DNA from 4 places in the Rahnella sp. AN3-3W3 genome. Region 2 is predicted to be linked to each of the others. Evidence: predicted binding sites of a transcription regulator. Region 2 holds the regulator's gene; each other region holds the start of a gene.
What was found. The regulator CRP, encoded in region 2, controls carbon source genes, mostly activating them, when cyclic AMP is high. The targets are predictions, from matches to a motif close to ATGTGANNNNNNTCACAT.

Region 1 (3,416 bases), on a different contig from region 2:
GGAATGTTTGGGTTTTCCATATTATCCCTCATTGCGCTGCCTCCAGAATCATTGCTGCGCCTAAGCCACCGGCGGCACAGGCCGTCGTCAGCCCGTATTTTCCGCCACGACGGCGTAATTCATGCAACGTCTGGGTGATCATTCGTGCGCCAGTCGCGGCAAAAGGATGGCCGTAAGCCAGTGATCCGCCCAGAACGTTAAATTTATCCCAGTCTATTTCGCCAACTGCCTGACTGTGGCCAAGTTTCTCACGGGCAAATTCATCACTGGCTAACATTTTGATATTCGCCAGGGTCTGCGCGGCAAATGCTTCGTGCATATCAATCAGGTCTAGATCACCGAGCGTCAGACCGGCACGATCCAGCGCCAGCGGCGTGGCATAAGCCGGACCAAGCAGCATGTCTTCCCACACATCGATGGCGGCAAAAGCAAAACTTTTCAGATAACCGAGAGGCTGCAAACCGAGTTCACGCGCCCGCGATTCGCTCATCATCAGTACTGCGGCCGCGCCGTCGGTCAGCGGCGTACTGGTCGCGGCGGTCACGGTGCCGTGTTTGCGATCAAACGCCGGACGCAATTTTGCGTATTGCCCGATTTCAGAATTCAGGCGGATGTTGTTGTCTTTTTGCAGCACTTCACGGTAAGGCGGAACCTGCGCGGCCATCACCTGAGAATTCAGATAGCCCTGCTCCCACGCCTGTGCCGCCAGCGTGTGAGAACGGTGCGCGAGTTCATCCTGCTGTTCGCGGGAAATATTATGACTTTTCGCCATCTGTTCCGCAGTATCGCCCATGCGCAGACCGGTGGAATATTCTGCCACAGCAGGCGGCACCGGCATCAGGTCGCGCAGTTTAAGTTTGCTGAAAATGGACAGGCGCTGCGACAGCGTGCGCGCTTTGTTGACGTCCACCAGGGCGCGGGCGAGACGTTTGCTGACGCCAATAGGCAGAACCGAAGACGAATCGGCTCCGCCTGCAATCCCGACGCTGATCGTGCCGCTCATAATGCTTTCCGCGACGTTGGCGACCGCCTGAAAACTGGTGGCGCAGGCACGCGAAACGCTGTAGGCGTCAGTCGACACATTCATGCCGGTGCCGAGGACGATTTCGCGCGCAATATTTGGTGCTTCCGGCATCTGCACGACTTGCCCGAATACCAGCTGATCGATGACCTTCGGGTCGATACCACTTTTCGCCAGTAACTCACTGACCACTATTTTGCCGAGGTCTACGGCGGGAATGCCGTGATAGGCGGTGGCCTGTTTGGCAAACGGCGTACGCAAACCATCGATAATCGCGATGCGATCGCCTTCACGTGTCACCAGTGGAATGACTTTATTCATATAAGCTCCTGAGAAAAAATAGGGTCTTAAGAGGTCAGACCTGATAACTCAGTTTTAACTATGTATTTACATTTGGCAAAGTGAAAGGCAATGAAGTGCGAGCAACAGCAAATTTTTCTGAAATAAGAATGAGAAGAAAGGCAGCGGGCAGAAATAGCGGACAAAAAAATACCGCTTATATAAGCGGTATTACAATTTAAAACTTCCCCTAAATAATTTGAGTCTCAGAAAGGCGGCAATCGAAGTAATCCCGATGAGCTGACATAAGTCAGTGATTCGGGTTACTGAGTGCAGCCAACGCATCTGCGGCTCAAAGTATGACGGGGATTAGCGCAAGGCTAACTGAAAGATCATGGTTTCTGCCTGGCAGCTGAAAGTGAAATCGATATTCAGCTCAACGCCGCCTTCCACGTTTTCGATACGGCTCTTGATTTCGCAAGGCTCGGATTCGACGCCACGTGCGCGTTCGGTCAGGGCTTCCAGCGTCTCTTTAGCCTGTGCTTCATTTTCAAAAACGCGGCTGTAAGATGCGGTGCAATCGGTGTTATCCATGATGGTGCCCACATCAACACAGCAGCAGGCTGCGGTTTCTTCTGCGCCGCATTTGTTGATGGAGTGCAGAGGTTGGGTGGATTTAGAGGACATGGTTACGTCAGACATAATTTTCTCCCCGGCATCAACGGCAACGTCCACCGTCTGGCCTGTTTGCGAATAAAGTTTTATTTCCAGCCTGTATTTTACGCCACCGTTCTGACAACACACTAGCACTTACTTATTATGTGCCTTTGAAGTGATCCAGATCACGTATATGTAAGTAATAGATTAAAACTACGTCATCGTTCTCACTTCAACGTTTCTTAATTGAACTTTTATTGTTGGTTTTTTGTTAAGTGGATCCAATTTCTTGCATCATTTTTTAAATATCAATGAAACAATATTGCAACTACACCACAGGTCAGACCTATACTTCGCTCACTGGTCTGATTTGTCAGACTGATAACGAACCCTACAATCCCGCGCTCATTGTTACTTGATGTAACATTGTTTGATAAAAAACATAATATTGAGGTTTTGGTCATGAACCAGAAAAACCTGTTTAAAAGATCAGCTCTGGCAGCTGCAGTGGCAATTGTTTCCTCCAACGTATACGCGGCAGGTTTTCAGTTAAATGAATATACTGCTGCGGGTTTAGGTCGTTCATTCTCAGGCGAAGGTGCTATTGCTGACACCGCCGCATCCGGTAGCCGTAACCCGGCAACCATGACCATGTTTAACCGCCCGGCGTTTTCTATGGGCGCGATTTATGTCGACCCGGACGTCAGCGTGACGGGGAAATCTCCGGTCACCGGTGCCAGCACCAGTGATGATAATATTGCGCCAAATCAGTGGGTGCCGAATATCCACTTTATTATGCCGCTGGATGATCAATGGGCGGTTGGCGCATCGGCGACGTCTAACTACGGTCTGGCGACAGAATTTAGCGATAACTATCCGGCAGGCCCGATTGGCGGTGAAACAGATCTCACCACCATAAACACTAACTTAAGTGTTGCTTACCGTTTGAACCAGAATTTCAGCTTCGGTGTGGGCTTCGATGCCGTCTACGCGAAAGCAAAAATCCGTCGTACTGCCGGTGAACTGGTGCCGATTAAAACCGGCGGCTTACTGCCAGCAGATACTGAAGCCGCCAAGCTGAAAGGCGACGAGTGGGGCTACGGCTGGAACGCCGGTATTCTTTATGAAGTCGATGACAATAACCGTTACGGCTTTACTTATCGCTCAGAAGTTAAAATCGACTTTGACGGCGAATACCGCAACGGCATTCCTCAGGCGTTAGGCGGCACGGGCGGTCACACGGTTCCGGGTTCCCTGACCCTGAATCTGCCAGAAATGTGGGAAGTGTCCGGTTATAACAAAGTGGCACCGAAATGGGCGATTCACTACAGCCTGGCTTACACCAGCTGGAGCCAGTTCCAGGAGCTGAAAGCTACCGGTTCTAACGGCCAGACCCTGTTCCAAAAAGAAGAAGGCTACCATGATGCTTATCGCATCGCGTTAGGTACCACGTATTACT
Region 2 (3,416 bases):
TGCCGGTGCATACAGATTCGGTGGTGTGCGGGCTAAATATGGTGTTGCAGTCTGATTATCTGACCATTGTGGCGCGGGCGATGAAAGCGCCGTTTGGATTGCAGGACAAATTGTGTGAGCTCAATATCGATACCCTGCCGCAGGCGGAATATTGCGTGCTTTACTCGCAAAAATCGCCGCTGACGTTTGCCGCGCGGCGATTTTTGGATTTATTGCGCAGCCAGTGCCACGCGTATGACTGGTCGTAACTTATTCGACGCTGATCACTTCAAAGCTGTGCGTGATGGTAGCCGCTTTGCCGAGCATCAGGGACACAGAGCAGTACTTTTCCGCAGACAGGCTGACGGCACGTTCGACAATCTTATCGGTGAGATCTTTACCGGTGACGATAAAATGCAGATTGATGTGCGTGAACAGGCGCGGCGCTTCTTCGCGGCGTTGTGAGGTCAGCTTGACTTCACAATCACGCACGTCATTACGGCCTTTTTGCAAAATAGACACCACATCAATCGCGCTGCAACCGCCTGCGGACATCAGCAGCATTTCCATCGGGCTGGGTGCTTTATCGCCCGCATTACCATCCATAGAAATCTGGTGGCCTGACGCTGACTCGCCTAAAAACGTCAGCCCTTCTACCCATTTTACGCGTGCGTGCATGAACTATTCTCCCGGTGAATAAACTCGTCGAATTCCGCTCCCAGAGTACCCTTTCACCTAAAATCTGGCAACGTAACCCGATCGCCATCATGCTGAAGCGAGACAACAGAAGACAGCATTGCAAACCTGTGCTACAAACAAAGCCGAAACATACTTTCCAGTGAATTGCGGTGACGGTTTTCGCGGTTTAAGAACAGAACCCACGGTGATAACGGCAATAATCAGGCTGTTTCACTCCGACACCCGCTTGCAGCATTTCTGGGGAGTTATATGCTGAAAGGGCGCTTTGGATTTTGAAGTGCCATACAGGGAACTCTGAGCCCTGTGATTTTGGGCAGCGATAACAACAGAGGATAATAGCAAATGGTTCTCGGCAAGCCACAAACAGACCCGACTCTTGAATGGTTCCTGTCTCACTGTCATATACATAAGTATCCTTCTAAAAGTACGCTGATTCACCAGGGTGAAAAAGCCGAAACGCTTTACTACATCGTGAAAGGGTCAGTTGCTGTCCTTATCAAGGATGAAGAAGGCAAAGAAATGATACTGTCCTACCTTAACCAAGGTGACTTCATCGGCGAGCTGGGACTCTTCGAAGAAGGTCAGGAACGTAGTGCGTGGGTTCGTGCAAAAACTGCCTGTGAAGTGGCTGAAATTTCTTATAAAAAATTCCGCCAGCTGATTCAGGTTAACCCGGATATTCTGATGCGTCTTTCCGCGCAGATGGCAAACCGTCTGCAAGTGACGTCAGAGAAAGTCGGCAACCTGGCCTTCCTCGACGTAACAGGGCGTATCGCTCAAACTCTGCTTAATCTGGCTAAACAGCCTGATGCGATGACCCATCCGGACGGGATGCAAATCAAGATCACCCGTCAGGAAATCGGCCAAATCGTCGGTTGTTCACGTGAAACAGTCGGACGTATTCTCAAAATGCTTGAAGATCAAAGTTTGATCTCGGCACACGGTAAAACGATTGTCGTTTACGGCACACGTTAATCCCTTAAAAATCGGCGCGGCAGAACACTGTCGCGCCTTTTTTATGGGCTAAGCTTTATCCATGACGCTATGGCGAAGACTGTTTTACCATCCGGAAGTTAACTACGCGCTGCGCCAGACGCTGGTGTTGTGCCTGCCCGTTGGTATCTGCTGGTTGTTCGGCAATCTGCAAATGGGGCTGCTGTTCTCTCTTTGTCCTGCCTGCTGCAACGTCGCGGGCCTCGATACTCCGCATAAACGCTTTTTCAAACGCCTGATAATTGGCGGAACGCTGTTTGCCGTGAGCAGCATTCTGCTGCAAGTGATGCTGGAAAGCTGGCACATTCCCCTGCCGCTCATCATGTTGTCGCTGGCATTACTGCTTGGCGTGACCGGCGAAATCAGCCCGTTGCATGCGCGGCTGTTGCCCGGCGCGCTGGTGGCGACCATTTTCACACTGAGTATGGTCGGCGTACGCCCTATATGGCAGGCGCCGGTGCTTTTCGCCGCCGGTACGGCCTGGTACGGATTATTTAACTGGGCGTGGTTTCGCATATCGGAAGAACAGCCGATGCGCGAAACGCTCAGTCAGCTCTATCTGCAACTCGCGGATTACTTCGAAGCTAAATACAGCCTGCTGACGCAACACACCGATCCTGAAACCGCGTTACCCCCGTTGCTGACGCGACAGCAGCAGGTCATCGACCTGATTGCCCTGCTCTATCAGCAACTGCACATGCTGCCGCAACACGGCCATCATCATCACCACAAAAGACTGTTTCAACGTTTTCAGGTCGCGCTTGATTTGCAGGAGCACATCACGGTGAGCCTGCATCAGCCGGAAGAAGTGCAGAAGCTGGTGGAAGAAAGCCACGCCGAAGCGGTTATCCGCCGTAATGCGCAGGTGATTTCCGCCCGTCTGCGGGTCATCGCCGACGACATTCTTTATCACCGTTTATCCGAACGGTTTACGATGGCCAACGAGCTGGCCGCGCTGGAGAAAATCGCCGCGCGCAATCCTGAGAACCCGGTCGGCCAGTTTTGCTACTACCACTTCAGCCGCATTGCGCGCCTGCTGCGGACACAGCGCCCGTTGTACAAACGTGACCTGATGAACACTCAGCCGCGTTTACCCTTCTGGCCTGCGCTGAAAAGCTATCTTTCCTTCAAATCTGTCGCCCTGCGCAATGCCGCCCGTCTGGGGATCATTCTGGCGATTGGCAGCAGCCTGGGCCTGTTCTTTAATCTGCCCAAGCCTTACTGGATTTTGCTGACCATCATGCTGGTGAGTCAGAACGGTTATAACGCCACACGCGTGCGTATCCAGCACCGTGCGCTGGGCACGCTGGCCGGATTGCTGATTGCAGCCGGATTGCTGAAGCTGGAATTACCCGAAGGCATCACGCTGATGTGTATGCTGATCGTCACGCTGGTGTCGTATACGGTGCTGCGTAAAAACTACGGGCTGGCGATGGTCGGCATGACCGTGACGGCGGTATATACCCTGCAACTGCTGGCGATGAACGGCGTGCATTTTCTGGTACCGCGGCTGGTGGATACACTGATCGGCTGCGCGCTGGCGTTCGGCGGCACCATCTGGCTGTGGCCGCAATGGCAAAGCGGATTACTGCGCCAGAACGCCCACCAGGCGCTGGAAACCTATCAGGATGCTATCCGCTTACTGCTTGAAGAAAACCCGGATACGTCGAAGCTTGCTTACACCCGCATGCAGGTCAATCAGGCGCACAACAAGCTTTTCACGTCACTGAATCAGGCCATGCAGG
Region 3 (3,416 bases), on a different contig from region 2:
AACGTTCGCCGTCTTCGCCGGTACGCAGCAGACTCTGATCGACCCAGTCCCAGACAAAACCGCCCTGCAAGCGCGGGAACTGACGGAAGGCTTTCCAGTATTTATCGAAACCGCCGAAGCTGTTACCCATCGCATGAGCGTATTCGCAGAGGATCAGCGGACGTGTTTCATCCGGCATGCTGATCCACTTTTTAATCGACCATTTTGGTACCGCCGGGAACGGCTGATCTTGCTCAACGCGGGAATACATCGGGCAGATAATGTCAGTTGCAGCACTGTTAGCGCCGCCGCCTTCGTACTGCACAGGACGGGTCGGATCGACAGATTTGATCCAGCGGTACAGCGCGTCGTGGTTTGCGCCATGCCCGGATTCGTTACCCAGTGACCAGATGATAATGCACGGATGATTGCGGTCGCGCTGAACCATACGTGTAACGCGTTCGCTGAAAGCGTTGAACCATACAGGATCGTCCGACAAACGGTTCATCGGTTGCATGCCGTGGGTTTCGATATTGGCTTCATCGACCACATACAGACCGTATTCGTCACACAGCTTGTACCACAGCGGATGGTTCGGATAATGCGAGCAGCGCACGGCGTTAAAGTTGTGCTGTTTCATCAGCACAATGTCACGGCGCATGGTGGCTTCATCCATTACCTGACCGTTTTCAGGATGATGTTCGTGGCGGTTGGTGCCGCGGATCAATACCGGCTGACCATTCACTTTCAGCAGCCCGTTGCTGATTTCCACCTGACGGAAACCGACGTCACAGGCTTCGGCTTCTATAAGCTGACCTTGCGGAGAAATAAGGGAAATCACAGCACGATACAGCGCCGGTTGTTCTGCGCTCCATAAAACCGGCTGGCTGACAGGCAGGCGCAGCGTAGTGCGGTCATATGCCGCCCCGCGCTCATCGATAATTTCGCTGCCTAGCGGTTGCTGATGTTCTGCGACCGGTTTATCGCCCTGCCATAACTGGACACGCACCTGATAATCAGCCGCGTTTTCCTGCGGCACGGCGGCACTGACCTGCACTTCCAGCTCGGCCTGCGTGAAGCCATGGAACAGATGCGTGCGCACCTGGTAATCCGTAATCTGCTCCACCGGTTTATGCAGCAACGTGACATCACGGAAGATGCCGCTCATGCGCCACATATCCTGATCTTCCAGATAGCTGCCATCGCTCCAGCGAAGCACCATCACCGCCAGACGGTTTTCACCCGAGTGCAGCACATGACTGAGATCGAATTCCGCCGGTAAACGGCTGTCCTGCGAATAGCCGATCCACTGGCCGTTGCACCACAAATAGAACGCGGAATTGACGCCGTTAAACACGATGCGCGTCTGTCCGCTGTTCAGCCAGTCTTTATCCACAGAAACTGTGAGCGAGTAACAACCGGTGGGGTTTTCTTCAGGCACAAACGGCGGATTGACCGGGATCGGATACTGTACGTTGGTATAAATCGGTGCGTCATAACCTGCCAGTTGCCAGTTGGAGGGCACCTGTACGGGATCCGCATCCGCCAGATCCTGCTGTAACCATTGCTCCGGCACCGCTTCCGGACGGGTGAAATAGCTGAATACCCATTCGCCGCTCAGGCTGCGGATCCTTTCTGAAGGCTGATTTCCCCTGGCTTCTTGTGCATCACGCCAGCTGTTGAAAGGCGGGTGAGCGGGTAATCTGTTGCACTGCGTCGAGGCAGGTTTTTCCCAGTCACGGCGGGCCAGAACGGTGGCCAGTGATGATAATTTATCTTCCGCTGATGAAGTCATAATTTCTCCCCGGTAAATTGTTATGCGCTCACAATAATACAAACATGCTTAACCGGAGAGAGTAAGTAAAGCGCAGGGATGCGGGAAAGGGACGCGGATCACAAAATCCGCGACATGGACAATTAAATGAGGAACGGACTAAGAGAAGATCAGAGCGCGCTGAGCTGACGGGCGATGCGGATCAGTTCCTGCGACAACGCTTCCTGTGACACATTTTCTGCGCCAGGTCGGGCGGTGGTGTGGCGCTCAACCAGGGACGTGGGCAGCAACAGTGAGTCGCTGTGGTGATCGCTGTGATTATGCAGATGATCCACCAGCCGGTTGACGCTCTCGTGGCCGAGCAGACGGAAATCCTGTTTGATGGTGGTCAGCGGCGGGAAGAAAAAGGCGCTGTCTTCGGTATCGTCATAGCCAATTACCGAGATTTGTTCCGGCACCCGCAGGCCAAACTCGTGCACTGCGCGCAAGACGCCGAGCGCCATCTGGTCATTGGCGACCAGAATCGCCGTCGGGCGCACCGGCTGATTGAGCAGTAATAACGCCTGCTGATAACCCGACGCTGCGCTCCAGTCGCCGTGCTGAACCACACAGGGCCTAATATCGTGCGTCGCCAGCGTATTCAGCCAGCCTTCATAACGCAGGCGCGCTGAGATGGATTCAAGCGGGCCGGTCAGCACCGCGATCTGCTGATGACCTAGCGCCAGCAAATGCTCTACGCCCTGCTTCGCCCCGCAGTGCGGATCGAACAGAATTTTGAAGACGTCAGCTTCTGGATCCACATCCAGAAACAGCGCCGGTAAATTGCCACAAAGCTGTGCGATTGCAGCCGCATCGTCATTCGACAGCGGCACGTTAATCAGCACGCCGTCCACCCGCTGCGACATCAGTTCGTTCACCGCCGTGCGACAGGCGGCCAGACTCAGGTTATCAATCATCGAAATCACGACGTTGAAACCTAACTGGTTTGCGCGGGTTTTCATCGCCGACGCGATTTGTGATGGGGCATGCAGCGCCAGTTCGGTGGTCGCCAGTCCGAGGGTGAAGCTTTGTTTACCCGCCAGTTGCTGGGCAACGCGGTTCGGAACGTAATTGAGCGCAGCCATCGCCTGTTCGACTTTGTTGCGCGTTCTTACCGACACATGCGCTGCCTGATTCAGTACGCGCGAAACGGTCTGATAGGACACACCCGCGTGGCGCGCGACATCATCAAGGGTGACAGATTTTGGCTTCATGGCTTTCTACCTTCAGACTTCATGTTAAGGACAGCTTAAATCGCCTTCTTCGCAGTGCAGAATGTCATTAATTTCTTTGGTGCGCTGCTCGGTTTTCTGTTGCAGACAGCCGGAATAGATCATCGGCTGAACAGAACCCCCGTCAACGCCGGAAGACATAAACGCGCAGTCGTTGTCACGAAATGCAATCCAGCTGCGCTGGGCTGCTTTGAATTTGGTTTGCTGCTCCGGTGAAAGCTGCGCCATTTTTTGTTTGTAGGCCTGATTTAACAACGCATCACTGCGTTTGAAATCCTGTCCGGCACAGATGTTCATATCCATCTGCGTCGTGGCATTTTTACAGTCGGTTTCAGCAGCATGAACAAAAGAAGTCAGGGCAAATAACGCGAACAACGCTATGCGCATAATTT
Region 4 (3,416 bases), on a different contig from region 2:
CGGTTCTCCGTTCCAGGGTTCACCGGTTTGTCAGGGCGGCGGTCAGGGACCAGATGGTCAGCCAGCACCTGAGCAGAAAGAAGATTTCCGCGCGCTGGGTTCCGGCGTCATCATTGATGCCGATAAAGGTTATGTGGTTACCAACAATCATGTAGTTGATAACGCGACAAAAATCAGCGTTCAGCTGAACGATGGCCGTAAATTCGACGCGAAAGTGATCGGTAAAGATCCGCGTTCAGACATCGCTGTTATCCAGTTGCAAAACGCGAAAAATCTGACAGCCATTAAAATGGCCGATTCCGAGCAACTGCGCGTCGGTGATTACACCGTGGCTATCGGTAACCCGTATGGTTTGGGCGAAACCGTGACTTCCGGTATCGTTTCTGCACTGGGACGTTCCGGCCTGAATATCGAAAACTACGAAAACTTCATCCAGACGGATGCGGCGATCAACCGCGGTAACTCCGGCGGTGCGCTGGTGAACCTGAACGGTGAACTGATTGGTCTGAATACGGCGATCTTGGCTCCGGACGGTGGCAACATCGGTATCGGTTTTGCGATCCCAAGTAACATGGTGAAAAACCTGTCCAAACAGATGATTGAGTTCGGTCAGGTGAAACGTGGCGAACTGGGCATCATGGGTACCGAGTTGAACTCTGAACTGGCGAAAGCCATGAAAGTCGACGCACAGCGCGGCGCATTCATCAGCCAGGTCATGCCGAAATCTGCGGCAGAGAAAGCGGGCATCAAAGCCGGTGACGTGATCCTGAGCATGAACGGCAAGCCAATCAGCAGCTTCGCTTCGTTCCGTGCTGACATCGGCACCATGCCAATTGGCACCAAAGTCACGCTGGGTCTGCTGCGCGAAGGCAAACCGGTGAACGTGGATGTCACCATTGAGCAAAGTACCCAGACGCCTAAAATCGAATCCGGCAACATTTATAAAGGTATCGAAGGCGCTGAACTGAGCAACGGTTCTGCGGGCGATCAGAAAGGCGTGAAAGTCGATGAAGTGAAAGCCGGTTCTACCGCAGCACGTATCGGCCTGAAAAAAGGCGACGTGATCCTTGGCGTGAACCAGCAGAAAGTCACCAATCTGGGTGAACTGCGTAAAATTCTCGACACCAAACCAAACGTTCTGGCGCTGGACATTCAGCGTGGTGACACCTCGATTTACCTGCTGGCGCAGTAATTCGTCAGCACGGTTCTTAAGTAAGGCACGCTCCGGCGTGCCTTTTTTTATGCCCGTATTTTATGCCAATGCTTTATGCCAGTTGGGCATTTGCTTAAAAATGTGACTTTCTCCGCAACTTCAACAGGTGCTTCTGCTCTTTGGGCATTTGCATAATGTATGGCAGCAACGCGCTGGGTATGCTCTCTGGACAAAAAACAATAAGCCAAGGCAGGGGATCCATGTCGGCGTATCATCTCGATGCAAAGCTGGCGCAACAGATTGTTGCCCGCACCATGCAAATTATTGATAGTAATGTGAATGTCATGGATGGCCGCGGAAGAATAATCGGCAGTGGCGACGATCAGCGTCTTGGTGAATTGCACGAAGGCGCATTGCTGGCAATTTCACAGGAACGTATTGTCGATATTGATGAAGGCGTCGCCAGGCATTTGCACGGTGTGCGTCCGGGGATCAACCTGCCGCTGCGTATTGACGGGCAGATCGTCGGCGTGATCGGCCTGACCGGTAATCCTTCCCAGCTACGGCAATATGGCGAACTGGTGTGTATGACCGCCGAAATGATGCTCGAGCAGGCGCGTTTACTGCACATGCTGGCGCAGGACAGCCGTCTGCGTGAAGAACTGGTGCTCAATCTTATCCGCGTGGACGAACTTTCTCCGGCGCTGATGGAATGGGCGCAGCGTCTGGGCATTGACCTGAACCGTCCGCGTGTGGCGGCTGTGGTCGAAGTTGACAGCGGACAGCTCGGCGTCGATTCCGCCATGGCCGAGCTGCAACAGCTGCAAACGTTGCTCACCACGCCGGAGCGCGACAATCTGATCGCTATTGTCTCCCTCACCGAAATGGTGGTGCTTAAACCGGCGCTGAACAGCTACGATCGCTGGGATGCGGACGGACACCGACAGCGTATCGATCACCTGCTTTCCCGCATGACGGAAACTGGCCGCCTGCGTGTACGCATATCGCTGGGCAACTTTTTCACCGGCCCCGGCAGCATTGCCCGTTCCTACCGGACCGCGCGCACCACCATGACCGTCGGCAAGCAGCGGATGCCCGAACAGCGTTGTTACTTCTATCAGGATTTGATCCTGCCCGTACTGCTCGACAGTCTGCGCGGTGGCTGGCAGGCCGACGAGTTGGTTCGTCCGCTGGCACGGCTGAAAGCAACTGACGGCAACGGATTACTGCGCCGCACGCTGACATCCTGGTTCCATAATAATGTGCAGCCGACCGCCACCTCCAAAGCGTTATATATCCATCGCAATACGCTGGAATATCGGCTTAACCGTATCTCGGAATTAACCGGTCTGGATCTGGGTAATTTCGACGATCGTTTATTGCTGTACGTCGCGTTGCAATTAGATAACGATCAGTTGTGACAGCCATCACAGCTGTTTCATTTTTTGTGAAACAACTCGCACCGCGCTGGGCATTTGCCTCAGGATAAATGCAAAGCGCGGTTCAAGCCTGTTGTATTGCCCAATGAGTAAAAGGAATGTTGTTCATATACTGGCTGCGTTCCTTCCTCTCTGAACCCTACAGTTCTGTGACTGGAATGACTTTTATCTCTGTTTAGAGGCGTTGTCATTAATTCCGGAGAACACCATGGAAACTACCGTTTCAGCAGCCAGTGCCGTCAAAAAAAGAACTAACGCGCGCTACTGGATAGTGGTGATGTTATTTATTGTCACCTCATTTAATTATGGCGACCGTGCCACGTTATCCATTGCCGGTTCGGCGATGGCCAAAGATATCGGGCTGGATTCTGTCGGGATGGGCTATATTTTCTCGGCATTTTCATGGGCCTATGTTATCGGACAAATACCCGGCGGCTGGTTGCTGGATAAATTCGGCTCCAAAAAAGTTTATTTCTACAGTATTTTTATCTGGTCTCTGTTTACCCTGCTGCAGGGCTTCGTCGATATATTCAGCGGCTTTGGCATTGTGGTTTCTCTCTTCGCATTACGCTTCCTGGTCGGGCTGGCAGAAGCACCTTCTTTCCCCGGCAACAGCCGGATCGTCGCCGCCTGGTTCCCGGCTCAGGAACGCGGGACCGCCGTCTCCATTTTTAACTCTGCGCAGTATTTTGCGACCGTGATTTTCGCCCCGATCATGGGCTGGCTGACCCACGAAGTGGGCTGGTCACACGTCTTCTTCTTCATGGGCGGACTCGGGATCATCCTGAGTTTCATCTGGCTAAAAGTGATCCACGATCCGAAAG

Region 1: the regulator CRP is predicted to act here: its motif matches at 2,131-2,148, upstream of UC15_RS03380 (YfcZ/YiiS family protein).
Region 3: the regulator CRP is predicted to act here: its motif matches at 1,861-1,878, upstream of UC15_RS13785 (beta-galactosidase).
Region 4: the regulator CRP is predicted to act here: its motif matches at 1,293-1,310, upstream of UC15_RS07335 (CdaR family transcriptional regulator).

Annotation. Positions count from the first base shown of each region.
Region 1 covers NZ_JYDG01000007.1:28,501-31,916, forward strand. Annotated here, with positions in the region: gene fadJ (fatty acid oxidation complex subunit alpha FadJ) at 1-32, opposite strand, end outside; gene fadI (acetyl-CoA C-acyltransferase FadI) at 29-1,342, opposite strand; gene UC15_RS03380 (YfcZ/YiiS family protein) at 1,670-2,002, opposite strand; gene fadL (long-chain fatty acid transporter FadL) at 2,420-3,416, shown strand, end outside.
Region 2 covers NZ_JYDG01000040.1:21,764-25,179, forward strand. Annotated here, with positions in the region: gene UC15_RS11735 (LysR substrate-binding domain-containing protein) at 1-248, shown strand, start outside; gene UC15_RS11740 (OsmC family protein) at 250-657, opposite strand; gene crp (cAMP-activated global transcriptional regulator CRP) at 1,021-1,653, shown strand; gene UC15_RS11750 (YccS/YhfK family putative transporter) at 1,715-3,416, shown strand, end outside.
Region 3 covers NZ_JYDG01000046.1:12,364-15,779, forward strand. Annotated here, with positions in the region: gene UC15_RS13785 (beta-galactosidase) at 1-1,774, opposite strand, end outside; gene UC15_RS13790 (LacI family DNA-binding transcriptional regulator) at 1,924-3,006, opposite strand; gene UC15_RS13795 (lysozyme inhibitor LprI family protein) at 3,031-3,411, opposite strand.
Region 4 covers NZ_JYDG01000017.1:32,060-35,475, forward strand. Annotated here, with positions in the region: gene degP (serine endoprotease DegP) at 1-1,192, shown strand, start outside; gene UC15_RS07335 (CdaR family transcriptional regulator) at 1,414-2,574, shown strand; gene UC15_RS07340 (MFS transporter) at 2,801-3,416, shown strand, end outside.